DNA from 3 places in the Crenobacter cavernae genome. Region 2 is predicted to be linked to each of the others. Evidence: predicted binding sites of a transcription regulator. Region 2 holds the regulator's gene; each other region holds the start of a gene.
What was found. The regulator sigma-54, encoded in region 2, starts transcription at its own class of promoters, with help from an activator protein. The targets are predictions, from matches to a motif close to CTGGCACGCTTCATGCTT.
Positions count from the first base shown of each region.

Region 1: a site for sigma-54 is predicted at 3,482-3,499, ahead of flgJ (flagellar assembly peptidoglycan hydrolase FlgJ). Genes of this name have one in related genera too.
Region 3: a site for sigma-54 is predicted at 4,625-4,642, ahead of glnA (type I glutamate--ammonia ligase). Genes of this name have one in related genera too.

Region 1 is NZ_CP031337.1:2,190,891-2,200,297, reverse strand. It holds gene flgL (flagellar hook-associated protein FlgL) at 1-548, opposite strand, end outside; gene flgK (flagellar hook-associated protein FlgK) at 571-2,412, opposite strand; gene flgJ (flagellar assembly peptidoglycan hydrolase FlgJ) at 2,496-3,452, opposite strand; gene DWG20_RS10670 (flagellar basal body P-ring protein FlgI) at 3,574-4,626, opposite strand; gene DWG20_RS10665 (flagellar basal body L-ring protein FlgH) at 4,661-5,338, opposite strand; gene flgG (flagellar basal-body rod protein FlgG) at 5,348-6,130, opposite strand; gene flgF (flagellar basal-body rod protein FlgF) at 6,151-6,885, opposite strand; gene flgE (flagellar hook protein FlgE) at 6,912-8,171, opposite strand; gene DWG20_RS10645 (flagellar hook assembly protein FlgD) at 8,202-8,882, opposite strand; gene flgC (flagellar basal body rod protein FlgC) at 8,900-9,310, opposite strand; gene flgB (flagellar basal body rod protein FlgB) at 9,313-9,407, opposite strand, start outside.
Region 2 is NZ_CP031337.1:357,182-366,588, reverse strand. It holds gene rapZ (RNase adapter RapZ) at 1-639, opposite strand, end outside; gene hprK (HPr(Ser) kinase/phosphatase) at 620-1,576, opposite strand; gene ptsN (PTS IIA-like nitrogen regulatory protein PtsN) at 1,569-2,030, opposite strand; gene hpf (ribosome hibernation-promoting factor, HPF/YfiA family) at 2,147-2,488, opposite strand; gene DWG20_RS01640 (RNA polymerase factor sigma-54) at 2,619-4,016, opposite strand; gene lptB (LPS export ABC transporter ATP-binding protein) at 4,027-4,755, opposite strand; gene lptA (lipopolysaccharide transport periplasmic protein LptA) at 4,752-5,261, opposite strand; gene lptC (LPS export ABC transporter periplasmic protein LptC) at 5,251-5,811, opposite strand; gene DWG20_RS01620 (KdsC family phosphatase) at 5,808-6,332, opposite strand; gene DWG20_RS01615 (KpsF/GutQ family sugar-phosphate isomerase) at 6,342-7,322, opposite strand; gene DWG20_RS01610 (monovalent cation:proton antiporter family protein) at 7,448-9,407, shown strand, end outside.
Region 3 is NZ_CP031337.1:1,821,086-1,830,492, reverse strand. It holds gene prmC (peptide chain release factor N(5)-glutamine methyltransferase) at 1-578, opposite strand, end outside; gene mgtE (magnesium transporter) at 584-2,023, opposite strand; gene mtgA (monofunctional biosynthetic peptidoglycan transglycosylase) at 2,283-2,966, opposite strand; gene aroE (shikimate dehydrogenase) at 2,970-3,791, opposite strand; gene DWG20_RS08830 (rhodanese-like domain-containing protein) at 3,969-4,421, opposite strand; gene glnA (type I glutamate--ammonia ligase) at 4,709-6,127, shown strand; gene DWG20_RS08820 (DUF4124 domain-containing protein) at 6,317-6,823, shown strand; gene glnL (nitrogen regulation protein NR(II)) at 7,020-8,075, shown strand; gene ntrC (nitrogen regulation protein NR(I)) at 8,101-9,407, shown strand, end outside.

The DNA of each region.
Region 1 (9,407 bases), 1.4 Mb from region 2:
ACGCCGCCGGGGTCGGTGATCGACAGATCGCGACCGGTGGACACCTGTACATCGAGCTGGCCGTAGTCGCCGTTGTACTGGATGGCGATGCCGCTGTTGACGGTCAGGTCGAACGGTTTGGTCTGCGTCCTGGTACCGGCGAACAGGTAATCGCCGTTCGCGTCGGTGGTATTGGCCAGGCCGACCAGCTCCTTGACCTGCTCGCGCAGACTGGTCTGCAGCGTGCGCCTGTCCTCGGGGGTCAGGCCGCCGTTGCCGGCCTGCACCGCCAGCGTCTTGATGTTCTGGATCACCTCGGAGCCCTTGCGCAGCGTCGCTTCGGGCACGGCGAGCCGCGACTCGACGTTCTTCGCGTTCTCCAGGAACTGGGTGTTTCTCGACTGCGCCTGCATGATGTTGACGACCTGCGACGAAGCGACCGGATCGTCCGACGGCCGTACGACGCGCTTGAGCAGCGACAGCTGCTCCTGCAGGCGTCCGAGCTGGCTTTGCTGTTTTTGCAGGCCGTAGGTACCGGTGAGGTATTGGGTATTGGAACTTACGCGCATCTTTCAACGCTCCTGAAGCCGATCAGCCGCCCAGTTGCAGCAAGTCGGAAAAGATTTTTTCGGCGATCTGGATCACCTTGCTCGACGCCTGATACGCCTGCTGGAAACGGATCAGGTTGGCGGCCTCTTCGTCGAGGTTCACGCCCGAGAACGATTCGCGCGCCAGCTTGACCTCCTTCAAGGTCGTCGCCTGGCTCTCGCCACCCACCTTGGCGGTGTTGGCGGCGCTGCCGACGAAGCTCACCAGTTGGCCGTAAAAGCTCTGGAAATTCGCGTTGGGCTGGACGCCGTCCGCCGGAACGAAGTCGTTGCTGCCGCCCGGGGTGTTCACCACCACGTTCTGGCTCTGGATCTTGGCGAGCACCAGCATGTTCGCGTTGTCCGACGGCGCCGCGTCCACAGACGCGGTACCGACTCCGCGCGCACCGATCCGGAATACTTCGCCATTATTGGGCGAGCCTTCCAGCTTGAATTCGATGGTGACGCCCGCCGAGTCGGTCAGACGGAAACCGCCGGCGATATCCTTCGACGTCGTGACCGTAAAAGGTGAAGGAGCCGGCGCGGTAAAGGTCTGCGTCGCCGTGTCGTAGCTCAGGTCGACCCCGGCCGGATAGGTGGTCGAGAAATTGTTGTTCAGCGTCTGCGGGCGGGCTCCGGCCTCCTGCCAGACCGACGAAACATAAGCCAGACTCGCCGGCGTACTGGTCGACGCCATCTTGAGCGAGGACCCGACCGCCAACTTGGCCGGGTCGTCGAGCTTGACCGAAAACACCCCGGTCGCCTCGCGCAACTGCTTGAGCTGCAGATAGGTCGGCGCACCGTCGATATCGACCAGTGACGACGGCGGCGCCCCCCCGTCCAGGTAAGCGTTCAGATCGGTGAACAGCTGGGCCGAGCCCGGCTGGTTGTTCAGGTCCCGTCCCAGCGCGTGCTGACGGTTCATCGTATCGGCGATCGAGATCGTCAGCCGTCCGAGGTCCGCCTGCACCCGGTTCAGCGTTTCGGAACGGTAATTGAGCAGCGCCCCCATTTTCCCGCCGTCGAGCATGCCGTTCGGAATCCGCACCTGGCCGCCGCCAAAACTGTACGCCACATCGAGTTGTTCCGGATCGTCGACGTTGGGCACCGTGGTCAGCTTGTTGGCGACGGCGCCGGTCACCAGCCCCTGGCCGTTACCGATGAAGACGCTGTAGCTGCCGTCGGGCTGGCTCATCACGTCGGTCTTCACCAGCTGGTTGAGCTCGTTCACCATCTGGTCGCGCTGGTCGAGCAGGTCGTTGGGCACACGGGCACTGCCCTGGTTCAACGCCAGGATGCGCTGGTTGATATCGGCGATCTGCCCGGAATAGGCGTTGATGCTTTCGACCACGGTCTGGAGCTGGCCGTTGACGCTGCGACGGACATCTTCGAATCGGCCATGCAGCGACTGGATGCGCCCGGCGAGACTCTGCGCGAGGTTGATCACGTCCTGGCGGGCGGGAATCGACTTCGGGTTGGCCGACAGGGTCTGCACCCCGCGGAAGAAGTCCTGCATGGCCGGCGACAGGCCCGCATCCTGATCGGCCACGACATTGTCGATCTGCGACAGGAAGGTATTCTGGGTCTGGTAGTAGCCGTCCAGCGCCGTCGCGCCGTTCAACTGGCGATCGAGGTAGCGGTCATAGATGCGCGACACCTGCGTGGTGTCGACGCCGCGCCCGACGTAGCCATACCCCTCGAAGAACGGCGTGCGCGCCGTCTGTGCGTTCACCTGGCGGTGATAGCCCGCCGTGTTGACGTTGCTGATGTTGTGGCTGGTGGTTTCCAGCGAGCCCCGCGCGGCGTTGAGGCCGCTGATGGCGATTCCGAAAATGCCGCTACCCATATCGCTCTCTCCTGAATGCTTTTATCGGCCGCGCCGGCGAAAACTTGACCCCCGTTCCGCCATCGGGCGCCCGGCAGGCCCGCTCAAATACCGCGCGCGATCAGGCCGCCGGCCACGTCGGCGAGCTTCTTCGCGTAGCGCGGGTCGGTCGCGTAGCCGCCCTGCTGCAGGCCTTGCGCGAAACCGCCGGCGTTGCCGCCCTGCCCCAGCGCGCCGCGGTAGCGCGGGTTGTCGGCCAGAAGGCGGGCGTAGTCGTCGAAGGCCGCGGCGTAAGACGGGTAGGAACGGAAGGTCTCGACCCGTTTTTGCGGCACGCCGCCGACGTATTCGGTGGTCAGCACGTCGACGGTGTCGCCCTTCCAGGCGCCGCCGGCCTTGATGCCGAACAGGTTGTGGCTGTCGCTGCCGTCGGCGTTGCGGATCGCGCGACGGCCCCAGCCGGTCTCGAGCGCCGCGTGCGCGACCACCAGCTGCGGTGCAACGCCGAGCGACTCGGCCGCGCGGCGTGCGTGCGGCAGCAGCGTCTCGACAAAGTTCTGCGGCGCAGCCGGCAAGGTCTTGCCCGCGTCGCCGGCAAGCTCGGCCGCCCGGGCGGCAGGATTTGCCTGCGCCTCGGCCCATTTCGCACCGTAGGCGGCCAGCGCTTTTTTCACCTGCGGCAACACGCTTTCGGTCGACGCGAACTGGCGCGTTTCGGGCGTCAGCGGCTCGTCGCTCTTGGAGAGCTTGGAGAGCTGGCGCGTCAGCACATCGGCCAGGCCCATGCCGCCGGCCTTGGACAGCGTCTGCACGAGCTGCTGGTCCAGCATGCCCTTGAAGGTGTCCATCTCGGGCGAGTCTTCCTCGTCGTCGAACGAGGTCGCACGCATCGCCTTCATCAGGTTGTCCATGAACAGCGCCTCGAACTGGCGCGCGGCTTCCTTGACCGTGCCCTTCGGGTCCTGCGCCGCGCGGGCGCGCAAGGTCTCTAGCCCGGTCGGGTCGACGGCGAGCCGCTTGGCGACATCGGCGGGACTGGCGGTGTTCGATAGCGGATTCATGGTCGGTGGCGCTCCTTCGGCATGAATAACAGCAAGAAGCGGGCCAGAAAAGAAAAAAGCGGCCACAAGGCCGCTTTTTGAAGGTTGGCCGAGCCTTGATGGCCCGGCGTCACGGGGGCGGTCAGATGATCTGCAGGTCGGCCTTGAGCGCGCCGGCCGCCTTGATCGCCTGCAGGATGGACACCAGGTCCTGCGGCGTCGCGCCGACCGCATTGAGCGCGTTGACCACCTGCGACAGCTTGGCGCTCTTGGGCAGGTTAACCACCTGGCCGGCGTCGGCACGGACGTTGATGTCGGGGTTGCCGGCGCGGTCGTTGTTGCCGACGGTGACCGACAGGTTGCCGTGCGCCACCGCGACCGGGTCCAGCGTGACCGCCTGGTTCATCACCACCGAACCGGTGCGCGCGTTGATGATGACGAGCGGCGTCACCTCGGCCGGCTTGACCGGGATGTTTTCCAGACGGGAGAGAAACTGCACGCGGCCGTCGTAGGGCGCGCGCACTTCGATCAGGCGGCCGTCGACCGCCTGCGCGGTGCCGGCGCCGAGCGAGCGGTTGATGGCCTCGACCACGCGGTTGGCGGTGGTGAAGTCGGCCTCAAGGAGTTCGAGCTGGACGGTCTCGTTGCTGCCGAGCACGGTCGGCACTTCGCGCTCGACGGTGGCACCCGACGGGATGCGGCCGACCGACAGCTGGTTGACCTGCGCCTTGTTGCCGCCGGCGCTGGCGCCGGCACCGCCGACCACCACGTTGCCCTGCGACATCGCGTAGATCTGGCCGTCGGCGCCCTTCAGCGGCGCCATCAACAGCGTGCCACCCCTGAGGCTCTTGGCGTCGCCGATCGACGACACGGTCACGTCTATCGCCTGGCCGCGCCGCGCGAACGGCGGCAGGCTGGCGGTGATGGTCACCGCCGCGGTGTTCTTCGGGTCGAGCTTGGTGCCGGGTGGAATCTGCACGCCGAGCTGGGCGAGCATGCTCGCCATCGACTGGATGGTGAACGGCGACGAACTGCCCTTGTCGCCGCTGCCGTCGAGACCGACGACGAGGCCGTAGCCGAGCAGCTGGTTGCTGCGGACGCCGCCGACCGACGCCAACTCCTTGATGCGTTGCTGGGCGAGCGCCGGCTGCATCAGCCCCGCCATCAGCCCCAGCACGAGCCAGAACCGCTTCATACCTAACTCCTTACGCGCGAAGGGCGACAGCGTATCAGAACGGCAGCACCGACAGGAAGAAACGGGACAGCCAGCCCGGCTCGATGTAGCGGCGCTGGTTGCCCTCGGTCTGCTGTTCGATGCGCGCGTCGGCGAGCTTGGTCGACGAGACGATATTGCCCGGCTTGATGTCGAGCGGGTTGACGACGCCGGACAGGCGGATAAATTCGGTGTCGCTGTTCAGGCGCATCTGTTTTTCGCCGCTGACCGCCAGGTTGCCGTTGGCGAGCACGTCGATCACGGTGACGGTGATCGAGCTCGTGAAGGCGGACGAACCGGTCACGCTGCCCTTGCCGTTGTTGCTGGCGCTGCCGTTGGCGCCGAAGCTCGCGCCGGCGATCTTGTCCTCGATGAAGTTGGAGAAGAACGGCAGGTTGAGGCTCGCGTCGATCGAACTGGACGTCGACGCGCTGCGGTTGCCCTTGCTCTCCGAACTGCTGGAGGTCGAGGTCCTCTCTTCGATGGCGACCGTCAGCGTGTCGCCGACCTGCGCCGGCTTCTTGTCCTCGAACAGCGGCCGGTAGTTCGTGCCCTGGAAGATCGAGCCGTTCGGCGTGGCGGCGACCGGCTTCGGTTGCGGGCGCGCGGTCATCGGCTGCTGCACCAGCGGCGGTTGCGGCGAGGTGCACGCGGCGAGCGCGGCGGCGGCAAAAAGGGGGACGAATCGTTTCATATGGCTCTGTTACAGCTGCGCGATGCGCTGCAGCATCTCGTCGGCGGTCTTGATCGCGCGCGAGTTCATCTCGAACGAACGCTGCGCCTGGATCATCTTCACCAGCTCTTCGGTCACGTTGACGTTGGAGTCTTCCAGATAACCCTGGCTGATGCGGCCGCGCGCGTCGGTGCCCGGGTCTCCGTCCTGCGGGTCGCCCGACGCGGCGGTCTGCAGGTACAGGTTCTCGCCTATGCTCTCGAGCCCCTGTGGGTTGATGAAGGTGGTTAGCTGGATGTTGCCGGCATTCTGCGGGTTCGGGTTGCCCGGCAGGAAGTACTGCACCGCGCCGGCGTCGGAAATGCTGATGCGGGTCGCGTCGGCCGGGATGTTGATCGCCGGGTCGAGCAGGTAGCCCGCCGGGTTGACGACGTCACCGTTCTGGTTGCGGCGGAACTCGCCGTCGCGGGTGTAGGCGATGATGCCGTCCGGGCGCTGGACGCGGAAGAAGCCCTCGCCGGTGATCGCCAGGTCGAGCGACTGCTCGGTCCGCGCCAGGCTGCCCTGCGAGTGGATGCGCGCGGTGGACACCGGCGCCGCGCCGGTGCCGATCTGCAGGCCGGTCGGCAGGGTGTTCCCGTTGGAGAGCTGCGAACCGGGCTGACGCAGGGTCTGGTAGTAGAGATCCTCGAACACCGCGTGGCTGCGCTTGAAACCCTTGGTGTTGACGTTGGCCAGGTTGTTCGAGACGACGTCGAGCGCGAACTGGCTCGAGTCCATGCCGGTCTTGGCGATATACAGCGAGCGCATCATGATGCGGAATCTCCTGGCCGTCAGGCCGTCATCGCCAGCACCTGCGTCGCGGAGCGCGCGTTCTGGTCGGCGGTTTGCATGAGTTTGATGTTGAGGTCGAACTGGCGGGCGTGCGAGATCATCTGCACCAGGCTGTCGACGGCGTTCACATTGCTGCCCTCGAGCGCGCCGGCGACCAGCTTCACGCCCTGGTCGGCCTGGACGGTGCCGCCGCCGTTGAGGCGGAACAGGCCATCTTCGCCCTTGTACACGTCGCGCACGGCCGGGTTGACCAGCTTGAGCTGGCCGACGATCTGCGGCGTCCGGTCCTGACCCGACTGCGGCGTGGCCATCACGGTGCCGTCCTGGCCGATTTCCGGCTTGCTGCCGGCCGGCACGGTGATCGGACCGCCGTCGCCGATGAGGGGCAGGCCGCTCTTCGTGCGCATCATGCCGGTTTCGTCGAGCGCGAAACCGCCGTCCCGGCTGTACGCCTCCTGGCCGTCCGGCCCCTGCACCGCGAAGAAGCCCGGCGTGCCGAGCGCGAAGTCGTTCGGGCTGCCGGTCTGCAGCAGGCTGCCCTGCGACATATCGTGGCCGACGGTGTTGTCGACGACATAGGTGCGGGTCGGCGAACCTTCGCCCTTGACCGGCAGCGCGCGGAACGACACCTGGTCGGCCTTGTAGCCGTTGGTATTGGCGTTGGCGAGGTTGTGCGAGGTGGTGGCCTGCTGCCATTCCACGTGCTTCGCGCCGTTCATCGCCAGGTAGATCATGCGGTCCACGGTTCAGCCTTTCACGCTCAACGCAGGTTGATCAGCGTCTGCAGGATCGAATCCTGCGTCTTGATTGTCTGCGCGTTCGCCTGGTAGAAGCGCTGCGCGGTGATCATGTTGACGAGCTCGGAGGTCAGGTCGACGTTGGAGTCCTCGAGCGCCGCCGACTGGACCGCGCCGACGTTGCTGCTGCCCGGCGTATTGACCTTGGGCTTGCCCGATTCATAGCTCTCGACCCAGCGGTTGTCGCCCGACGGCCTCAAGCCCTGCACGTTGGCGAAGCTGGTGAGCACCACCTGGCCGATGGTCTTGGTCTGGCCGTTCGAATAGCGCGCCTGCACGGTGCCGTCGGCCGAGGTGGCCAGCGTGGTCAACGAGCCGTCCGAGTAGCCGTCGGCGGTCAGCGTGTTGACCGAGAACGGGCCGGCGAACTGGGTGGTCTTGCTCAGGTCGACGGTGACCGACAGCGGCGCAGCACCGTTGGAGAGCGTCGGAGCGTTGAAGGTCACCGAGCCGGCCGGGGTCGCGAACGTGCCGTCGTTGTTGAAGGTCAGCGGGGTCAACAGTGCGTTCGGCGTGGTGGCCGGCGGCGTCACGGTCATGTCGACCGGATCGGTGTCGAAGCGGGTGTAAACGTTCCACTGCAGCGGCGTGGCGCTCTTCACATAGTAAAAGGTCATCAGGTGCGACACGCCGAGGCTGTCGTACACGGTGACCGAGCGCGAGTGGTTGATCGAGCTCGGATCCGGGTTGTTCGGATCGATACCCGGGAAGGCCACCGCCGGCGCGGTCTGCTTGGCGTCGAGGTTGGCACCGAGCGTCATGGTCGTGGTGGCCTTGGCGCCGATGTTGGCGGTATCGACCTGCAGTTCGACCGGCGGGCCGGCGACGATGGTGCCGTTGGCGTCGGCCTGGTAGCCGGTAAGCTTAAATCCGTTGTTGACGAAGTAGCCTTCGCGGTCGAGCTGGAACTGGCCGTTGCGCATATAGCCGACGTCGCCCTTGTTCTCGACGCGGAAGAAACCGTTACCGGCGATCGCCAGGTCCATCGGATTGCTGGTGTTGGTGAGGTTGCCCTGGGTGAACTGCTGCGACACGCCCACCGTCTTGGCGCCGATACCGGTCTGCGCGTTGGCGACGCCGTACAGGCTGCTCGCGTAGATGTCGGAGAACTCGGCGCGCGAGCCCTTGAAGCCGATGGTATTGGCGTTGGATACGTTGTTGCCGATCACGTCGAGTTGCTTCGAGGCGGCGGACAGACCGCTCAAACCCTGCTGAAAACCCATGTTCCGCTCCTGATTTTGTTTTACGGGGGCTTACGCCGCCACTTCGACCACGGTATCCAGCGTCACCCGCTTGCCGTTGCCGAGCGACAGGTTAGGCGTGAGGCCGTCGATGCCGACGCTCTTGACCTGCTGATAGGACAGCGCGGTCGCGTCGATCTGCTTGCCGCCCTGGGTCGCGGTGACCGCGAACGAGTATTCGCCGTCGGCCAGCTGTTCGCCGGTCACGTTCTTGCCGTCCCAGCCGAAATAGGTCAGGCCGTTCTTGGGCTGCTCGATCGAGAAGCTGTCGACCACGTTGCCCCTGCTGTCCTTGACGTCGATCTTCAGCTGGTCGGCATTCTGGCTGAGGCCGACCGCGCCGCGGGCCGAGCCGTCCTTGAGGTTCAGCCCGCTGTCGCCGACCAGCACGTTGCGGCCGATCAGCGCGGCGGCGTTCAGCGACTGCGACGCCATCTGCGCCTGGGTCAGGCCCGACATCGCCTGGTTCAGCTTCTCGAGGCCGGTGACGGTGCTGATCTGCGACATCTGTGCGGTCATCTGCGAGTTGTCCATCGGGTTCAGCGGGTCCTGCGCCTGCAGCTGCGTGGTGAACAGTTTCAGGAAACGGTTCTGGATCGCATCGGCGCTGCTGACGTCTTTCGTGGTCCCGCTACCACTCGTGCCGGTGGTGCCGTTGATCTTGTTCAGGATGCTCTGGTCGATGGTGGCCATTTGTACCTCGCTCGCGATTACTGGCCGAGCTGCAGCGTCTTCTGCAGCAGGGACTTGGCGGTATTCATCATTTCGACGTTGGTCTGGTAGGAGCGCGCGGCCGAGATCATGTCGGCCATTTCCTCCACCGGGTTCACGTTGGGCAGCTTCACGTAGCCGCGCTCATCGGCGAGCGGGTTGGCCGGGTCGAACTTGAGCTTGAACGGCGTCTTGTCCTCGACGACCGAGGTCACGCGCACGCCGGCGACCTGCGGCTGGCTGGCCGACACCGGGATCGCGGTGAACACCACGTGGCGGCCGCGGTACGGCTCGCCGGTCGAGCTCGTCGCGCTCTCGGCGTTGGCGATATTGCTCGCCACCAGGTTGAGGCGCTGCGACTGGGCGGTCAGCGCCGAGCCGGCGATGCCGAACACATTGGACAAGGACATGCTTACTGGCCTCCCTTGATGGCGTCGTTCAGGCTGGAGATGCGGCGGTTGAGGAAGGTCAGCGTCGACTGGTACTTCATCGCGTTGTCGGCGAAGG
Region 2 (9,407 bases):
CGACGATTCCTGCAGGAAGAAGTCGACGATAGCCTGGTCGAGACCGGTCAGGGGACGCAGACGCGGATCGTAGAAGGGATTGGGCAGGCAGCGCGCGTCGAACACCAGGTCGGCGTCGAGCGGCACACCGTGCTTGAAGCCGAACGATTCGAACACTACCGTCAGTCGGCCGGCCTCGGCGCCGACCAGCGCCTTGATCCAGGTCCTCAGACGGTTGGCCGACAGTTCGCTGGTGTCGATCGGGTAGCCGAGCGCCTTGACCTCGGCCAACATCTCCTGTTCCTGGCGGATGCATTCCTCGACGGTGAGGCCCGGCCCCGACAGCGGGTGGCGGCGGCGCGTCTCCGAGAAGCGCTTGACCAGCGTGTCGGGCTTGGCTTCGAAGTAGAGCAGGCGCACGTCGACGTCGGCGTCGGACAACTCCTTCATCGCGCCGGGCAGCGCGGCGAGCGTCGGGCCGCCGCGCGTGTCGACGCTGATCGCGATGCGCTCGTGACCCTGTTCGCGGTAGAGCGCGATCAGCTTCGAGAGCAGCGTCGCCGGCAGGTTGTCGACCGACGCGTAGCCGGCGTCTTCGAGCGCCTTCAGGGCGACCGACTTGCCCGAGCCGGACAGGCCGCTAATCAGGATCAGCTGCATGTTCCTGATCCCTGAGGAAGTTGGTGTGACGCTCGATGAATTCGCGCGTGCTGTCGATGCCCCTCAGTTGCAGGATGTAGTTGCGCACCGCCGCCTCGACGAGCACGGCCAGGTTGCGGCCGGCCGCGACCGGCAGGATCACCTTGCGCACCTTCACGCCGAGGATCTCCTGCGTCTCCGACTGGATGTTGAGGCGGTCGAGCGCCTGCATCGCCTGGTCGTTGGCCTTGACGAGGTGGATGATGAGCTTGAGCACCTTCTTCGGGCGGACCGCGGTCTCGCCGAAGATGGTGCGGATGTTCAGGATGCCGAGGCCGCGCACTTCGAGGAAGTCGCGCAACAGCGGCGGGCAGCGGCCTTCGAGCGTCTCCGGGCCGATGCGGTAGAGTTCGACCGCGTCGTCGGCGACCAGACCGTGGCCGCGCGAGATCAGTTCCAGCGCGAGTTCGCTCTTGCCCATCGCCGAGTCGCCCATGATCAGCACGCCGATCTCGAGCACGTCGAGGAACACGCCGTGCAGCACCGTCGACGTCGCCAGCGCGCGCGCCAGATAGATGCGCAGCACGTCCATCAGGTAGGGGCTCTCGAGCCGCGAACTCATCAAGGGGACGTTGTGCGTGTGGCAGTAGTCGCGCAGCAGCTTGGGGACCGCCTGGTTGTTGGCGACGATGACGACCGCCATCGGCTTGTGGAACAGCTGGTCGAGCGCGGTGCGCGCGGCGGCGTTCTCCAGTTTCTCCAGGTAGTCGACCTCGGCCACACCGAGCACCTGCACCGCGTTCGGGTGGATGAAGTTCAGGTGGCCGACGAGGGCGAGGGTCGGGCGCTGGTCGTCGTTGCGGATCATCGTATCCGACCCGCCGGTGCCGGCGACCCAGGTCAGAAACAGTTTCTGATGGTTGTCCTGGTAGAGCTGGCGAACGGAGACGCTAGGCATGGCCGGACCATTCGGTGAGCAGGCGGTAGAGGGTGTCGCGGTCGGGCGCGGCGATCAGCGCCTCGCGCAGCGCGCGGCTGGAGAAGCGTTGTGCGAGTTCAGACAAGACCTGCAGGTGCAGGTCGGTCGCCTCTTCGGGCACGAGGAGCACGAACAGGCTCTGTACCGGCTTGCCGTCGGGCGCGTCGAAGGGGATCGGGTTCTTCAGGCGGATGAACACGCCGACCGCCTCCTTCAGCCCCTTGGCGCGTCCGTGCGGAATCGCCACGCCTTGGCCGAGGCCGGTCGAACCGAGTTTTTCCCGGGCGAACAGGCAGTCGAACACTTCGCTTCTGGCGATGGCGTGGGTGTTCTCGACAAGGAGCCCCACCTGTTCGAATACGCGTTTTTTGCTGCCGACGTCCAGGTCGATCAGGACATGGTCGGGCGCGAGGATTTTGCCGATCAGGCTCATACTGTGCGTTTGCTTACAGAAAAAACCCGGCCATTCTACGCTCAAGCGTAGTCTTGGCAAAAGGCCGTCAATGAAAAACGGGAACCCGCAGGTTCCCGTTTCGACAATCACGCCACTCAGGCGTTCGCCTGTTCTGTCGGCGCTTCCGGTGCTGGTGCCGGGGTCGGCGCGCGGCGCTCGTTGCGTTTTTCCTTGTGTTTCAGGACCTGGCGGTCGAGTTTGTCGATCAGCGCATCGACGGCTGCATACATGTCGGCTTCGGTGGCCTCCACGTGGATATCCTTGCCGGAGAGGTGAACGTTCACCTCCGCCTTCTGCACAAGCTTGTCGACCGATAGCGTCACGGCGACGTCGATCACGTCGTCGACGTGGCGGGTCACGCGTTCGAGTTTGCTTTCGATGTAGTCGCGCATCGGCGGAGTAACTTCGAGATGAAGACCGGTGATCTTGAGGTTCATACCCTAACTCCTTAGGTGACAAACGCCTGGGCCCGGCGGCCCGGCGGTTTTCTTGTGTGGCTCCATCGCGGGGCGACGGAACCCCTCAAAGAACAGGTGGGGTAGCAATCGGCGTTTTAAAGAGCCTTTTTCAAAGCGTCTTGCGCTGGGCGACCGCCGCGATCTGCATCGCCTCGCGGTACTTGGCCACGGTGCGACGCGCGACCTGGATGCCTTGTTTTGTCAGGAGGTCGACCAGCTTGCTGTCGGAGAGCGGTGCTTGACGGTCTTCGGCGTCGATCAGCTGCTTGATCAGCGCCTTGATCGCGGTCGCGGAACACTCGCCGCCGCTGTCGGTTTCCAACGCACTGCCGAAGAAATATTTGAGTTCGAAGAGCCCGCGCGCGCAGAGGAGGTATTTCTGCGTGGTCACCCGGGAGATGGTGGATTCGTGCAGGCCCAGTTCTTCGGCAATGTCGCGCAGTATCAACGGACGCATTGCCACTTCACCATGTTCAAAGAACGCTTGCTGCCTGTTGGCGATAGATTCCGACACTTTCAGGATGGTGTCAAACCGTTGCTGGATGTTTTTGACGAACCACTTGGCTTCCTGCAGGCGCGGCGCGAGTTCGCCGCTTTCGCCGCGCGCCTCGGACACCAATTTGGCGTAGCCGGGGTTGACGCGCAGCCGCGGCACGGCGCCCGGGTTGAGCTCGGCCTGCCAGCGTCCCTTGCGCTTGACCACCAGCACGTCGGGCACGATGTAGTGCGTCTCGTCGCGACCGAAGTTGGCCGCCGGATGCGGGGTGAGGCTGGCGATCAGCTGCTGCGCGAGTCTCAGTTCGGCGTCGTCGACCGAGAGCAGTTTCTTCAGCTTGCCGTAGTCGCGTTGGCCGAGCAGCGTCAGGTGCTTCTCGACGATGGTGCGTGCGCTCGCAAGCCCCGGCGTGACGCGGGGCAGGCTGGCCAGCTGTAGCAGCAGGCAGCCGGTCAGGTCGAAGGCGCCGACGCCGGCCGGGTCGAAGCCCTGCAGCAGTTCGAGACCGTCCTCGAGCTCTTCGAGCGTCAGTTCGAGTTCGGCCGGCAGTTCGGCGAGCACCGCTTCGAGCGGCTGCGGCATGAAACCGTCGTCGTCGAGCTCTTCGATCAACAGGCTGACGACGCCGTGTTCGCGCGTCGACATCGCGATTTCGCCGAGCTGGGCGATCAGGTGTTCGCGCAGCGACACCGGGCAGGCGACGTTGGCGAGCGGGTCGTAGTCGTCGTTGTCGCCGCGCGCGGCGCCGCGTCCCCAGTCGGACAGCTCGCCCGGCAACGTGTCGGCGCCGTCGGCCGAGCCGTTGTCGGCGGCGGGCTCGGCCAACCTTTCCTCGCCGGACGCTTCGCTCGGGCCGTCGTCCATCCGTTCGATCAGCGGGTTGTCGAGCAACACCCGTTCGACCTCGGATTGCAGGTCGAGCGTCGACAGCTGCAACAGCTTGATCGACTGCTGCAGCTGCGGGGTGAGGGTGAGATGTTGCGAGACCTTGAGCTGGAGGCTCTGCTTCATGGCGTGGCCATTACAGGTGGAAGTGCTCGCCGAGATAGACTTCGCGAACCTTCTCGTCGTTGACGAGCGTGTCCGGTTCGCCCGAGGCGAGCACAGCGCCTTCACTGATGATATAGGCGCGATCGCAGATGCGCAGCGTTTCGCGCACGTTGTGGTCGGTGATCAGGACGCCGATGCCGCGCTCGCGCAGGAAGGCGATGATCTTCTGGATGTCGATCACCGCGATCGGGTCGACGCCGGCGAACGGTTCGTCGAGCAGGATGAAGCGCGGCCGCGTGGCGAGCACGCGCGCGATCTCGACGCGGCGTCGTTCGCCGCCGGACAGCGCCAGCGCGTTGGTGTCGCGAAGGTGGGCGATGTTGAGGTCGTCGAGCAGGAGTTCGAGCTCCTTATCGAGGTTCTCGCCCTTCAGGCCGCCGATCTCGAGCACGGCGCGGATGTTTTCCTCGACCGTCATCCTGCGGAAGATCGACGCTTCCTGCGGCAGGTAGCCGAGCCCCATGCGTGCGCGCTTGTGGATCGGCAGGCGGGTGATGACAGTGCCGTCCAGTTCGATCTCGCCACCGTCGGCCGCGACGAGGCCGACGATCATGTAGAAGCTGGTCGTCTTGCCGGCGCCGTTCGGCCCCAAGAGGCCGACGACCTCGCCGCTGGCGATGTCGAGCGACACGTCGCGCACGACGGCGCGCTTCTTGAAGCGTTTCTGCAGGTGGCGGACGGTGAGCTGGCTCTGCGTCATTTCTGGCCTTCGTCCTTCGGTTGCAGGATCACGGTGACGCGACCCTTGTTCGGGCCCTGCACGCTGCCGCCGCTGACCTGGTAGACCTCGGTCTCGGTGTTGTAGGTGATGACTCCGCCGGTGACGACGTCGGCGCCGCGCTTGACGCGCGCATTGCCGGTGAGCACGACCTGGTTGCTGGCGCTGGTGTAGTCGACGCGCGAACCCTGGCCTTCGACGTACTCGGGGCGGGCTTCGAGTTTCTGGCGGAAGGTGGCCGGGCGGCCTATGCCCTGCAGCGTCTGGCGGCCCTGCGCGTCGCGGGTGACGGTCAGCTGGTCGGCGGTCGCCTTGAGCGTGCCCTGGATCACGATCACGTTGCCCTGCCAGACGGTGACGCCCTTGAGCTGGTCGAGCGTGCCGGCGTCGGCGCTGATCTCGATCGGCTTCTTCTGGTCGGCCTTTTCCGCCCAGGCCGGCAGCGTGGCCAGGCCGACGAGGACCGCGGTCAAAAGCTTACTGTACATATTTCACCCTTGCGTGGGAGAGGAGCCGCAACAGGCCCTTCTGCTGCTGGTATTCGAAACCGATGGCGTTGGCGATCGACTCGCCATAGTGGATTTCCACCGGCGTCTTGGCGCTGGCGACGCGCGTACGCGTGTTGATCGTGATCCGGCTGCCGTAGACGTGGGTGTCCGGCTGGCCGGCGACGCCCGGCTTGAAGAAGTGCGCCTTCTGTTCGAGAAAGGCGATGCCGTCCTGCCGGTTGTAGCGCGCGATGGCGCCGGCGGCGCGGTAGGCGAGCGCGCCGGCCTGGTAGTTGTCGAGCACGGCCTCGCGCAGGTGGAGGTCGGGCTGCTTGGGGAACTGCCAGCCCTGTTTGGCGACGAGGCGTTCCTGGATGCGGCCTTGCGCGTCAAAGCGCGTCGCACTGAAGTCTTCGACCGTGTACTCGGGACGGCTCGGGTCGAGCTCCTTGCCCGACGGGCTCCAGCGCGAGATCTGGTCGAGCCAGAAAGCGAGCATCGCCATCAGGCCGACGAGCGCGATCGGAAACAGCCGGTGCGGGCGGATCATTCGAGGTAGCGCGCCATCAGCGCGTCGAAGGTGCCCTGCGCCTGCATGATGCGCTCGGTCAGTTCGCGTACTGCGCCGGCGCCGCCGGATGCGCCGGTGACGTAGTGCGCGTGCTGGAGGACCAGGCTCGGCGCCTCGGGCACGGCGACCGACAGGCCGACGCGGATCATCACCGGCAGGTCGACCACGTCGTCGCCGATGTACGCGCATTCCTCGGCGGTGAGGCCGGTCGTTTCCAGCAGCTCGGCCAAGGTCGCGCGCTTGTCGTGGATGCCGGCGTAGTAGTAGTCGATGCCGAGCCCCTTCGCGCGGTGGGCGACGCCCGGCGCGTCGCGGCCGGTGATGATGGCGAGCTTCACGCCGGTCGACTGCAGCATCTTGAGGCCGTGGCCGTCGAGCGTGTTGAACGCCTTGAGTTCCTCGCCGGTCGCGCTGATGAAGATGCTTCCGTCGGTCAGCACGCCGTCGACGTCCATGATCAGCAGCTTCACGCGCCGCGCCAGTTCCTGAAAGCTTTGCATTCGAATTCCTTAAACGACCCCGGCCTTGAGGAGGTCGTGCATATTGAGCGCGCCGACGAGCTTGCCGGCATCGTCGAGCACCAGCAGCCCGTTGACCTTGTGTTCTTCCATCAGCTTGGCCGCTTCGCTGGCGAGCCGGGCCTCATTGACGGTGCGCGGCGTACGGAACATCACCGCGTCGACGGTCAGACCGGCCAGGTCCAGCGTCTTGTCGAGCGTGCGCCTCAGGTCGCCGTCGGTGAAGATGCCGGCGAGCTGGTCCTTGTCGTCGAGCACCGCGGTCATGCCGAGACCCTTCTTGGTCATCTCGAGCAGCGCGTCTTTCAGCGACGTACCGCTTCTGACCACCGGCAGCGCTTCGCCGCCGTGCATCACGTCGCGCACGTGCACCAGCAGGCGTCGGCCGAGGCTGCCGCCCGGATGCGACAGCGCGAAGTCTTCCGGCGCGAAACCGCGCTCGGACAAGAGCGTGACCGCCAGCGCGTCGCCGAGCGCCAAGGCCGCGGTGGTGCTGGCGGTCGGCGCGAGGCCGAGCGGGCAGGCCTCCTTCTCGATCTGGGCGTTCAGGTGCAGGTCGGCTTCGCGCGCGAGCGTCGACTCGGGGCGGCCGGTCAGGCTGATCAGCGTCAGGCCCTTGCGTTTCAAGGCCGGCAGCAAGGTCAGCACTTCGTCGCTCTCGCCCGAGTTGGACAGCATCAGCACCACGTCGTCGGCGGTGATCATGCCGAGGTCGCCGTGCGCCGCCTCGGCCGGATGGACGAAGAAGGCCGGCGTGCCGGTCGACGCGAGCGTGGCGGCGATCTTGCGGCCGATGTGGCCGGACTTGCCGATGCCGATCACGACCACGCGGCCGCTGCAGGCGAGGATGGCTTCGACCGCCCGGGCGAAATGTTCGTCGAGCCGTTCGGCCAGTTGCGAGATCGCCTCGGCTTCGATGGCGAGGACCTGGCGCGCCGCTTCCAGGCGCTGTCGATTCACGGAGGTATCCATAGGGCGAGAGTATATCAAGGTTATAATCCGGTGACTCGACGGCCTGGTGCGGCTTTTGCTTAACAGAGTTTATTGAAGTGACCGGCCGCCCTGTCGTTGTCCCCCATCCCGGAAAGCGAGCATTCATGCATTCACTGGCCCCGATCGTGGTCGTGCTGTTGGCGGCGGTGCTGTCGGTCACGCTGTGCCGCAGCCTGAAGGTGCCGCCCATGCTGGGCTATCTGGTGGCCGGCTTTCTGGCCGGACCCGGCGTCGCCAGCCTGATCCCCGACAGTGAGGAGACCCGCTTCCTCGGCGAGATCGGCATCGTGTTTATGATGTTTACTATCGGCCTCGAGTTCTCGCTACCCAAATTGCAGGCGATGCGCCGGCTGGTGTTCGGCGTCGGGCTCGCGCAGGTGGTGGTGACCATGCTGCTGATCGTCGGTGTCGCGGGCGCGATCACCGGCAATCTCTTGGCCGGCGTCGCGATCGGCGGCGCGCTGGCGCTGTCGTCGACGGCGATCGTCAGCAAGCTGTTGGCCGAGCGGCTGGAGCTGGCACAAGCGCACGGCCAGCTGGCGATCGGCGTGTTGCTGTTCCAGGACCTGGCCGTCGTGCCGCTCTTGATCCTGCTGCCGGCGCTGGCTGCGGGCGGCGACGGGCTGTGGATGGAGTTGGGGCTGGCCGGTGTGAAGATCGTGGCGGTGATGGCGCTGTTGCTGTTCTTCGGCCAGAAGCTGCTCAGGCCGTGGTTCCATCTCGTCGCGCGCCAGCGCTCGGGCGAGCTGTTTATGATCAACGTGCTCTTGGTGACGCTCGGCGTCGCCTACCTGACCGAGCTGTCGGGGCTGTCCCTCGCGCTCGGCGCCTTCGTCGCCGGCATGCTGATCTCGGAGACCGAGTACCGCTACCAGGTCGAGGATGACATCCGTCCGTTCCGCGACATCCTGCTCGGCTTCTTCTTCATCACCATCGGCATGCGGCTCGAGCTGGCCGTGTTCGTCGACCGCTGGAAGGAGGTGCTGCTGCTCCTGTTCCTGCTGGTGCCGGTCAAGCTCGGCGTGGTGTTCGGTCTGGCGCGCGCGTTCGGCCACCGCTCGAACGAGAGTCTGCGCGGTGCGCTGGCGCTGGCGCACGGCGGCGAATTCGGCTTCGTGCTGTTGGCGCTGTCGGCCAACCTCGGGCTGATGCCGGCCGGGCTCACGCAGGCGGCGATCGCCGCGGTGGTGTTGTCGATGCTGGTCGCACCGTTCCTGATCCAGCACGGCGACGCGATCACGCGCAAGCTCATCAAGCAGGACTGGGCGCTGCAGGCGGCGAGCCTGCACCAGGTCCTGGTCGAGAGCATGATGAAGGACGAGCACGTGATCATCTGTGGCTACGGCCGCAGCGGCCAGGCGCTGGCGCGCCTCTTGGAGGCCGAGGACATCCCGATCTTCGCGCTCGACATGGACCCGGAGCGCATCCGCGAGGCGGGCGAGGCCGGCGAATCGGTGGTGTTCGGCGACGCCGGCAAGAAGGAAGTGCTGCTGGCGGCCGGCCTGATGCGCGCCAAGGCGCTGGTGATTTCGTTCGCGGACACGCACGCGGCGCTGCGCATCATGGACGCGGTACACGCACAGCGCCCCGGGCTGCCGGTGATCGTGCGCACCGTCGACGACACCGACATCGACGTGCTGCGCCGCGCCGGCGCCGACGAGGTCGTCGCCGAGATCATGGAAGGCAGCCTGATGCTCGCGTCGCACGCGCTGATGGTGGTCGGCGTTCCGCTGAACCGGGTCATCAAACGCATCCGCGCGGTGCGCGAGGAGCGCTATGCGCTATTTCGCGGCTTCTTCCGCGGCATGAGCGACGACACCGACGGTCTCGACGAATTCCTGCAGCCGCGCCTCTACAGCGTCGTGCTGCCCGAGGGCGCGGCGGCGATCGGCCAGCGTCTCGGCCAACTCAAGCTGGAAACCGCCGGCGTCGAACTGAAGGCGGTGCGCCGCAATAACTTCCGCCGCACCGATTTTTGCGACGAGTTCGAGCTGATGCGCGACGACGTGCTGATCCTGTTCGGCGAGCCCGAGGCGCTGGCGAGCGCGGAGAACCTGTTGCTAC
Region 3 (9,407 bases), 1.5 Mb from region 2:
TCGCCCTGGTCGAGGTGCTCGTCGCCGGCCGCGATATACGGCGGGTTGGAGACGATCAGGTCGTAGCGCTCGCCCGTCGGCAAGGCCTCGTACCAGCTGCCTTCAAAAAACTGCACCGGCGCTAAGAGCCGCGCGGCGTTGTCGCGCGCGATCGCCAGCGCGGCGGGCGAAACGTCGCCCGCGCTCACCCGCCAGGCCGGCGCCTCGAGCGCCAGCGTGACGGCGACGATGCCGCTGCCGGTGCCGAGGTCGACCGCCTTGCACCGGCGGTCTCTGCCGACGCGCGCCAGCGCCGCCTCGACCAGATGTTCGGTCTCGGGGCGCGGGATCAGCACGCCGGGCGCGACGCGGAACGGCCGGCCGTAGAATTCGCGCTCGCCGACGAGGTAGGCGATCGGCTCGCCGCGCAGGCGGGCCTCGGCCAACGTCCGGAATGCCGCGGCGACGTCGGCCGGCGCCTCGGCATCGCCGCGGGCGATCAGTTGCGCACGCGTCAACCCCGACGCGGCCTCGAGCAGGAGGCGCGCCTCCAGCCGGGGCAGACCGGCGTCGCGCAGCAGGGAATCGAAACTGGCCATGGTCTTTAAAGAAGGAAGATGGTGGCGAGGCCGAGGAAGATGAAGAAGCCGCCCGAATCGGTGCAGGCGGTGATCATCACGCTCGAGCCGACCGCCGGGTCGCGGCCGAGCCGCGTCATGGTCAGCGGGGTGAACACACCTATGGTCGCGGCCAGGATCAGGTTCAGCGTCATCGCCGTCGTCATCACCAGGCCGAGCGCGAAGTTGCCGTACAGCCACCACGCGAGCAAGCCGAGCACGCCGCCCCACACCAGGCCGTTGATGATGCCGACGCCGAGTTCCTTGCGCCACAGGCGCAGCGCCTGGCTCGCCTGTACCTGGCCCATCGCCAGCGCGCGCACGATCATCGTCGTGCTCTGGTTGCCCGAGTTGCCGCCGATACCGGCGACGATCGGCATCAGCGCGGCGAGCGCGACGATCTTCTCGATCGACCCCTCGAACGCGCCGATCACGCGCGACGCGATGAAGGCGGTGACGAGGTTGATCGCCAGCCACGCCCAGCGGTTCTTCACCGAGTCGATCACCGGCGCGAACAGGTCTTCCTCTTCCTTCAGGCCCGCCAGATTGAGCATGTCGCTCTCGGATTCCTCGCGGATCACGTCGACCATCTCGTCGACGGTCAGCCGGCCGATCAGCTTGCCGCTCGCGTCGACCACCGGCGCGGTCACGAGGTCGTAACGCTCGAACGCGAGCGCCGCGTCTTCGGCGTCTTCGTCGGGGTGAAAGGCGACGACCTCGGTCGCCATCACGTCCTCGACCAGCGCCTCGGGGTCGGACACCAGCAGTTTGCGGATCGGCAGCACGCCCTTGAGCACGCCCTCGTCGTCGATCACGAACACCTTGTCGGTCTGCTCAGGCAATTCGTCGAAGCGGCGCAGGTAGCGCAGCACGACCTCGCACGTCACGTCGGCGCGGATCTTCACGATGTCGAAGTCCATCAGCGCGCCGACCTGGTCGTCGCGGTAGGACAGCGCCGACTGCAGCTGCTGACGCTCTTCGGCGTCGAGCGCGCCCATCACCTCGTAGACGACCTGGCGCGGCAGGTCGGGCGCGAGGTCGGCCAGCTCGTCGGCGTCAAGCTGTTCGGCGGCGGCGACCAGCTCGTGCGGGTCCATCGACTCGATCAGCGTTTCTCGGACCGCGTCGGACACTTCGAGCAGGATCTCGCCGTCGCGCTCGGCCTTGACCAGCTCCCAGACCAGCAGGCGGTCTTCGGGCGGCAAGGCCTCGAGGATGTAGGCGATGTCGGCCGGGTGCTGCGCGTCGAGCTTGTGCTGGAGCTCGGCCAGGTTCTGCTTGTGGACGATCGATTCGACGAGATCGTGCTTGGGCATCTCCTGGCGGTGCACCAGGCCTTCGACCAGGCGCTGGCGCTCGATCAGGCGCTGGACCTGAACCAGGTTGTCTTGCAGACGATCGGTGGTTTTTTTTTCTACTACGGTCATGCACGCCTCCTTCCGCCGGTCGGCGGTGGAACGCTAGGCGCGCACGGTCAACGGGCGGGAATCAGGATAGGGTTGAAGCTGAATTGCGGGATTCGGTTAAGGGATAACTGGGCAAGTCCATGATTTAAACCGCTTTATGCGGCCAAAAACAGAAAACAGTTGATTTTATCATACGAACACCCCCGCCCGCCAGACAGGCGGACGGGGGCGCAAAAAGCAAATCCCGGACAAGGCGTTACCGCCGGTAACGGCCGTCTAGTCAGGGCACGTCGGCGAAACGCATGCGGCGCTGGATGATGCGCGACTTCTTCGCCAGCCCCCGCGCGTTGCGGTGTTCGTCGTAGAAGCGCGGGTTGGGCACCATCGCGGCGAGCTTGGCCGCCTGCGCCGGCGCGAGCCGCGCGGCGGAACCGCCGAAGTAGTGACGGCTGGCCGCCTCGGCGCCGAAAACGCCGTTGCCCCACTCGATCACGTTCAGATAGATCTCGAAGATGCGCCGCTTGTCGAGCACCGCCTCGAGCATCACGGTGATCGCCGCCTCCTCGAGCTTGCGCCACGGCGTCTTGCGACTCGACAGGAACAGGTTCTTCGCCAGCTGCTGACTGATGGTCGAGCCGCCGGCGACGATCTTGCCCTGCTTCATGTTCTTCTCGAACGCCGCCTCGATGCCGTTCCAGTCGAAACCCTCGTGGTCGACGAACTTCGCGTCTTCCGACGCGACGATCGCGCGCTTGAGGTTGGCCGAGATCCGTTCGTAAGGCACCCATTTATGGCGCAGTTCGGCGTCAGGGTCGTCTTCCTGCAGCCGGGCGAGCTGCTCGTTCATGAAGGCGCTGGCCGACGGGTTGCTGGAACGCCAGTAGACGATGTGGCCGAAGATCCACAGGTTGTACAAAACAAGGGCGGCCAACAGGGCCGCCCCGATTTTAAGCAGAAGGCGCATGGGTCAGGCCAAGAGATCCCTGAGCAGATTGGTCACCGCGCGCGTTTCCGGCTGCACGCCGCGCCAGATGCGGAACGACTCGGCCGCCTGCTCGACCAGCATGCCCAGCCCATCGGCCAGCATGCCGGCGTTTTCGGACTGCGCGCGCGCGAGGAAGGGCGTCAGACCCTTGCTGTACACCATGTCGTAGGCGAGCGTGCGCGGGGTGAACACGCCGCGCGGGATCGGCGGCAGGTCGTTCGACAGGCTCGACGAGGTCGCGTTGATGATGATGTCGAAGGTACGGCCGGCGAGCGCCTCGTAGCCGACCGCTTCGATCGGGCCGAATTGGCCGAACTGGTGCGCGAGCGCCTCGGCCTTGATCAGCGTGCGGTTGGCGATGGTCAGCGCCGACGGTTTCTGCTCGAGCAGCGGCACCAGCACGCCGCGCACCGCGCCGCCGGCGCCGAGGATCAGCACGCGCTGGCCCTTGATCGGGAAGTCGAGGTTCTCGGCGATGTCGCGCGTGAGGCCGACGCCGTCGGTGTTGTCGCCGTAGGCCTTGCCGTCCTTGAAGGTCAGCGTGTTGACCGCCTCGGCCGCGCGCGCGCGCTCGGTCAGCTCGTCGGCGTAGCGGAAGGCGTCGCCCTTGAACGGCAGCGTGATGTTCAGCCCCTTCGCGCCGGCGGCGACGAACTCGTCGACCACGACCTTGAACTTGTCGAGTTCGGCGAACAGGCGCTCGTAAGCGATGTCCTCGCCGGTCGCCTTGGCGAACTCGGCGTGGATGAACGGCGATTGGCTGTGGGCGATCGGGTTGCCGATCACGGCATAACGGTCGGTCATGGAAAACTTATCCCTATAGGCAAATGCATGGCGCGGGCCGCGTGACGGCGCCGCCGATGGTAGAACTTTGCCTTGATGCGCGGCGCGATGCAAGCCGTCGCCGGCCCGGATGTCGCAACGCAGCAAGGGCTCGGCCAGGCTTGGCAACGTCCATCAGCCTGGCCGAGCCCGCGCGGATCAGGACTGCACCCAGGGCAGGCCGTGTCCTTTCCAGCCGCCGACGGTGCCGCGATGTCCGGCGGCGTCCTTGTCGCCCTCGAAACCTTCGAGCACGTTGTACACCTCGCTATAACCGGCGCCGGTCGCGATGCGCGCCGCCTCGTCGGAACGCACGCCACTGCGGCACATGAACAGCACCAGTGCCTCGGCGCTGACCTGCTCCTTCAGTTGCGCGAGAAAGTGCGGGTTCGGCTGCATACCCGGCCAGGTCTTCAGTTCGATACGCACCGAGCCCGGCACCGTGCCGACGAACTGCCATTCGGCGGCGCTCCTGACATCGACCAGCACCACGTTAGGCAATTCGCCCATCAGGCGCGCCGCCTCTTCCGGGGTCACCGCGCCGGAATACGGCAGCGCATTGTCGAGCGCGCGCTGGTGCGCGACGCCGAGAATTTCCTTGCTTTGACTCATCGTGATCTCTCCTTGCCGCGGCACATAAATATCAAACCCACCCCGGCCTAAATGCGTTATAACACTGTGGGCCGCGCACCGGGAGGGGGCAGACGCAAGGCTAAATGCACCAACACAGTGCAAGTACGCTTTTCATGCACCAAAACCGGGCAAGGCAGGCGCAAAGAGCGCCGGCACCATCGCATTTTCCGGCCCGCACAGACCTGGCACGCTTCATGCTTTGATCTCGGCGTACCGGATTTCACCATATCAATGCAATCTATTGCAGAAGGCCTTAGGAGACACACATGGCGGTTGCAGACGTTGTAAAACTGATCCAGGACAATGACGTCAAATTCGTTGACCTGCGCTTTACCGACACCCGCGGCAAGGAACAGCACGTGACCATCCCGGCTCACGTGCTACTGTCCGAGCCGGAAGAGTGGTTCGAAAACGGTCATGCTTTCGACGGCTCGTCCATCGCCGGCTGGAAAGGCATCCAGGCTTCCGACATGCTGCTCATGGCCGACCCGGCCTCCGTCAAGATCGACCCGTTCTTCGACGAGCCGACCGTGTTCATGACCTGCGACGTGGTCGACCCGGCCGACGGCAAGGGCTACGACCGCTGCCCGCGCTCGGTCGCCAAGCGCGCCGAAGCTTACCTGAAGGCGTCCGGCGTCGGCGACACCGCCTTCTTCGGCCCGGAACCCGAATTCTTCATCTTCGACTCCATCACCTGGGGCCAGGACATGTCCGGCTGCTTCGTGAAGATCAACGCCGAAGAAGCGGCGTGGTCGTCGTCCAAGGAGTACGAAGGCGGCAACACCGGCCACCGTCCGGGCGTCAAGGGCGGCTACTTCCCGGTCCCACCGGTCGACTCGTTCCAGGACATCCGCTCGGCCATGGTGCTGGTGCTGGAAGAACTGGGCGTGCCGGTCGAAGTGCACCACCATGAAGTGGCGACCGCCGGCCAGAACGAGATCGGCACCCGCTTCAGCACGCTGACCGAACGCGCCGACTGGACCCAGATCCTGAAGTACGTCGTGCACAACGTCGCGCACAGCTACGGCAAGACCGCGACCTTCATGCCGAAGCCGATCTTCGGTGACAACGGCTCCGGCATGCACGTGCACCAGTCGATCTGGAAAGACGGCCAGAACCTGTTCGCCGGCGACGGCTACGGCGGCCTGTCCGAGACCGCGCTGTACTACATCGGCGGCATCATCAAGCACGCCAAGGCGCTGAACGCGATCACCAACCCGGGCACCAACTCGTACAAGCGCCTCGTGCCGCACTACGAAGCCCCGACGAAACTGGCCTACTCGGCGAAGAACCGTTCGGCCTCGATCCGCATCCCGCACGTGGCGAGCCCGAAAGGCCGCCGCATCGAGGCGCGCTTCCCGGATCCGCTGGCCAACCCGTACCTGTGCTTCGCCGCGCTGTTGATGGCCGGCCTTGACGGCATCCAGAACAAGATCCACCCGGGCGACGCGGCCGACAAGAACCTGTACGACCTGCCGCCGGAAGAGGACAAGCTGATCCCGACCGTCTGCGCGTCGCTCGACGAAGCGCTAGCCGCCCTCGACACGGACCGCGAGTTCCTGACCCGCGGCGGCGTGTTCAGCAACGACTGGATCGACGCCTACCTCGAGCTGAAGATGCAGGAAGTGGACCGTCTGCGCATGATTCCGCACCCGGTGGAGTTCGAACAGAGCTACAGCGCCTGATCGGCGTCGGGGCGGTCCTGCACTGCCCTGCGATCATCGAAAACCCGCCCGTGTGGCGGGTTTTTTCTTGAGCGCTCGTCCGCCAAGCATGACGGTCACGATGCTTTTGCTTATCATAAAGGGCTGCCGGCTTGCAAACGCGGCAACCGTGCTCCAGACCTTCCAGCCCTCTTCCCCCAGTGGACCCCGATGAAAGCTCTCGTCCTCGTATTGGCGGTTTTACTCAGCGGCACGACCCAGGCTGCGGTGTACAAATACGTCGATGCCAACGGCCGCATCACCTATACCAACGTCCCGATGAGGGGCAGCCAGCGCGTCGACCTCGCGCCGCTATCCAGCTATCGCCCGTCGGGCGAACCGGCAGCGGTCTCCCCGCGCAGCAGTAGCAGTGGCGGCTCCGCCAGCAGCACGCCTCGCCCGGCGGGCTCGGCTGGCGGTGGCGCCTACCCGCAGGTCAGCGCCGACACGCAGAAGCAGCGCGACGCCGGCCGGCGCAAGATCCTCGAAGACGAACTGGGCAACGAACAGAAGGCGCTCGCCGATGCCCGTAAGGCGCTGACCGACGGCGAGGCGACGCGCAACGGCAACGAGAAGAACTACCAGAAGTACCTCGACCGCGTGCAGAAGCTGAAGGACGCGGTGACCGACCGCGAGAAGAACGTCGCCGCGATCAGGAAGGAACTCGGCCAACAATAAGTTGACGCACCCAATCGGTGCATAATCGTGCACACCGGTCTGCATACGGCACCGGAATGGGCCGAGACCCGCTGCGAACGCCGGCGACTCGGCTTTTTTTGTACGCGGCGCGGGGAATCCGTCACGGGTAATCCCTAATCCCCGCTGGCGCGTCGCTTGCTTTTGTTTCGGTATCGCCCCGAAGGTGTGCATCGCCATGAACCCCTCCCGTTTTGCCGGCCTGGAATTGCTCGACACCCCGGTCATGGTCGTCGACGCCGACGGCGCCGTGCAGTTCGTCAACCCGGCGTGCGAAAACCTGCTCGCGCTCGGGCGGCGCGAACTGACGCGCCAGCGCATCGCCACCTTGTTCCGCGACAGTGAAGCGCTCGCGCTGGCGGTCGCCACCACGCTCAGGCAACACGCCAGCTTCATCGAACACGACCTCGCGCTAGGCCTCGCGCACCAGGAAAGCGTGTTGCACGTCGCGCTGACCGTCACCCCGCTCGAGGGAGACGAAGCGCTCGCGCTGCTCGAGATGCGCGCGCTCGACCAGCAGCTGAAGATCGCCAACGAGGAGCGCCTGCTGCTCCTGCAACAGGCGAACCGCGAACTGATCCGCAACCTCGCGCACGAGATCAAGAACCCGCTCGGCGGCATCCGCGGCGCGGCGCAATTGCTCGAACACGAGATCGCCGACCGGCCGGAGCTCAAGGAGTACACCGCGGTGATCAAGGAAGAGGCACTGCGCCTGCAGAGCCTGGTCGACCGCATGCTGATGCCGAACCAGCGCCACGTGCTTTCAGAAATCAATATCCACGAAGTGCTCGAACGCGTGCGCAGCATCCTGCTCGCCGAGACGCCGAAGGGCCTCGTCGTGCGCCGCGATTACGACGTCAGCCTGCCACTGTTGATCGCCGACAAGAGCCAGCTGATCCAGATCGTGCTCAACATCACCAAGAACGCGATGCAGGCGATGAAGGGCGAAGGCGAGATCGTGCTGCGCACGCGCGTCGCACGCCAGGTCACGCTCGCGCGCAAGCGTCACGCACTAGCGCTGAAGCTGCAGATCGTCGACAACGGCCCGGGCATCCCCGACGAGATCCGCGACCACATCTTCTACCCGCTGGTCACCGGCCGCGCCGAAGGCACCGGCCTCGGGCTGACGCTCGCGCAGGCCTTCGTCCACCAGCACGGTGGCGCGATCGAGTTCGAGTCGCGCCCGGGACAGACCACTTTCACCGTACTCTTGCCGTTCAGCCGCGAAAGCTGAGCGGTCTTCTTAAAGGACGACGCGCATGACCGCTCCAGTCTGGATCATCGACGACGACAAGGCCATCCGCTGGGTGCTGGAGAAAGCCCTCGCCCGCGCCGGCATCGAATACCAAAGCTACGCCAACGCCGACGACGCGCTGTCGGCGCTGGCGCGCGTCACGCCGCGCGTGATCGTCAGCGACATCCGCATGCCCGGCCTCGACGGCCTGGCGTTTCTGGCCGAAGTGAAGGCCGTCTGCCCGAACCTGCCGGTGATCGTGATGACCGCGCACGCCGACCTCGACTCGGCGGTCGCGGCCTTCCAGGGCGGTGCATTCGAATACCTGCCCAAGCCGTTCGACGTCGACATCGCGGTCTCGCTGATCGAACGCGCGCTGGCCGAGAACGAGGCCGAAGACGGCAACGACAAGGCGCCCGAGGCGATGCCGGCCTTGCTCGGCCAGGCGCCGGCGATGCAGGACGTGTTCCGCGCGATCGGCAGGCTGTCGCAGTCGAGCGTCACCGTGCTGATCACCGGCGAATCGGGAACCGGCAAGGAGCGCGTCGCCGAAGCCTTGCACCGCCATTCGGCGCGCGCCGGCAAACCGTTCGTCGCGCTCAATACCGCGGCGATTCCGCGCGACCTGCTCGAATCCGAACTGTTCGGCCACGAGAAGGGCGCGTTCACCGGCGCCACCGCGACACGGCGCGGCCGTTTTGAGGAGGCCGAGGGCGGCACGCTGTTCCTCGACGAGATCGGCGACATGCCGACCGAGCTGCAGACGCGCCTGCTGCGCGTGCTGTCCGACGGTCACTTCTACCGCGTCGGCGGCCACACGCCGATCAAGGCCAACGTGCGCGTGATCGCCGCCACCCACCAGTACCTCGAAGAGCGCGTGAAGCAGGGTCTGTTCCGCGAGGATCTCTATCACCGGCTGAACGTGATCCGCCTGCGCCTGCCGCCGCTGCGCGAACGGCACGAGGACATCCCGCTCTTGGCGCGGCATTTTCTCGCCAAGAGCGCTTCCAGCCTCGGCGTCGAGCCGAAAAGGTTGGCCGAGCCGGCGATGGACAAGCTCAAGGGCTACGCCTTCCCCGGCAATGTGCGCGAGCTGGAAAACGTCTGCCACTGGCTGACGGTGATGGCGCCCGGCCAGACGGTGGAAGTCGCCGACCTGCCGCCCGAGATGCGCGAGGGCGGCGCCGTCGATACCGCAACGGCGACCGGCGGTCAGAGCTGGACGCAGGGTCTGGCGCTGGAACTGGCGCGGCGGCTGGCCAGCGGCGAGGTCGGCCTGATCGACGAGCTGACGCGGCGCTTCGAGGAAACCTGCATCCGCACCGGCCTCGC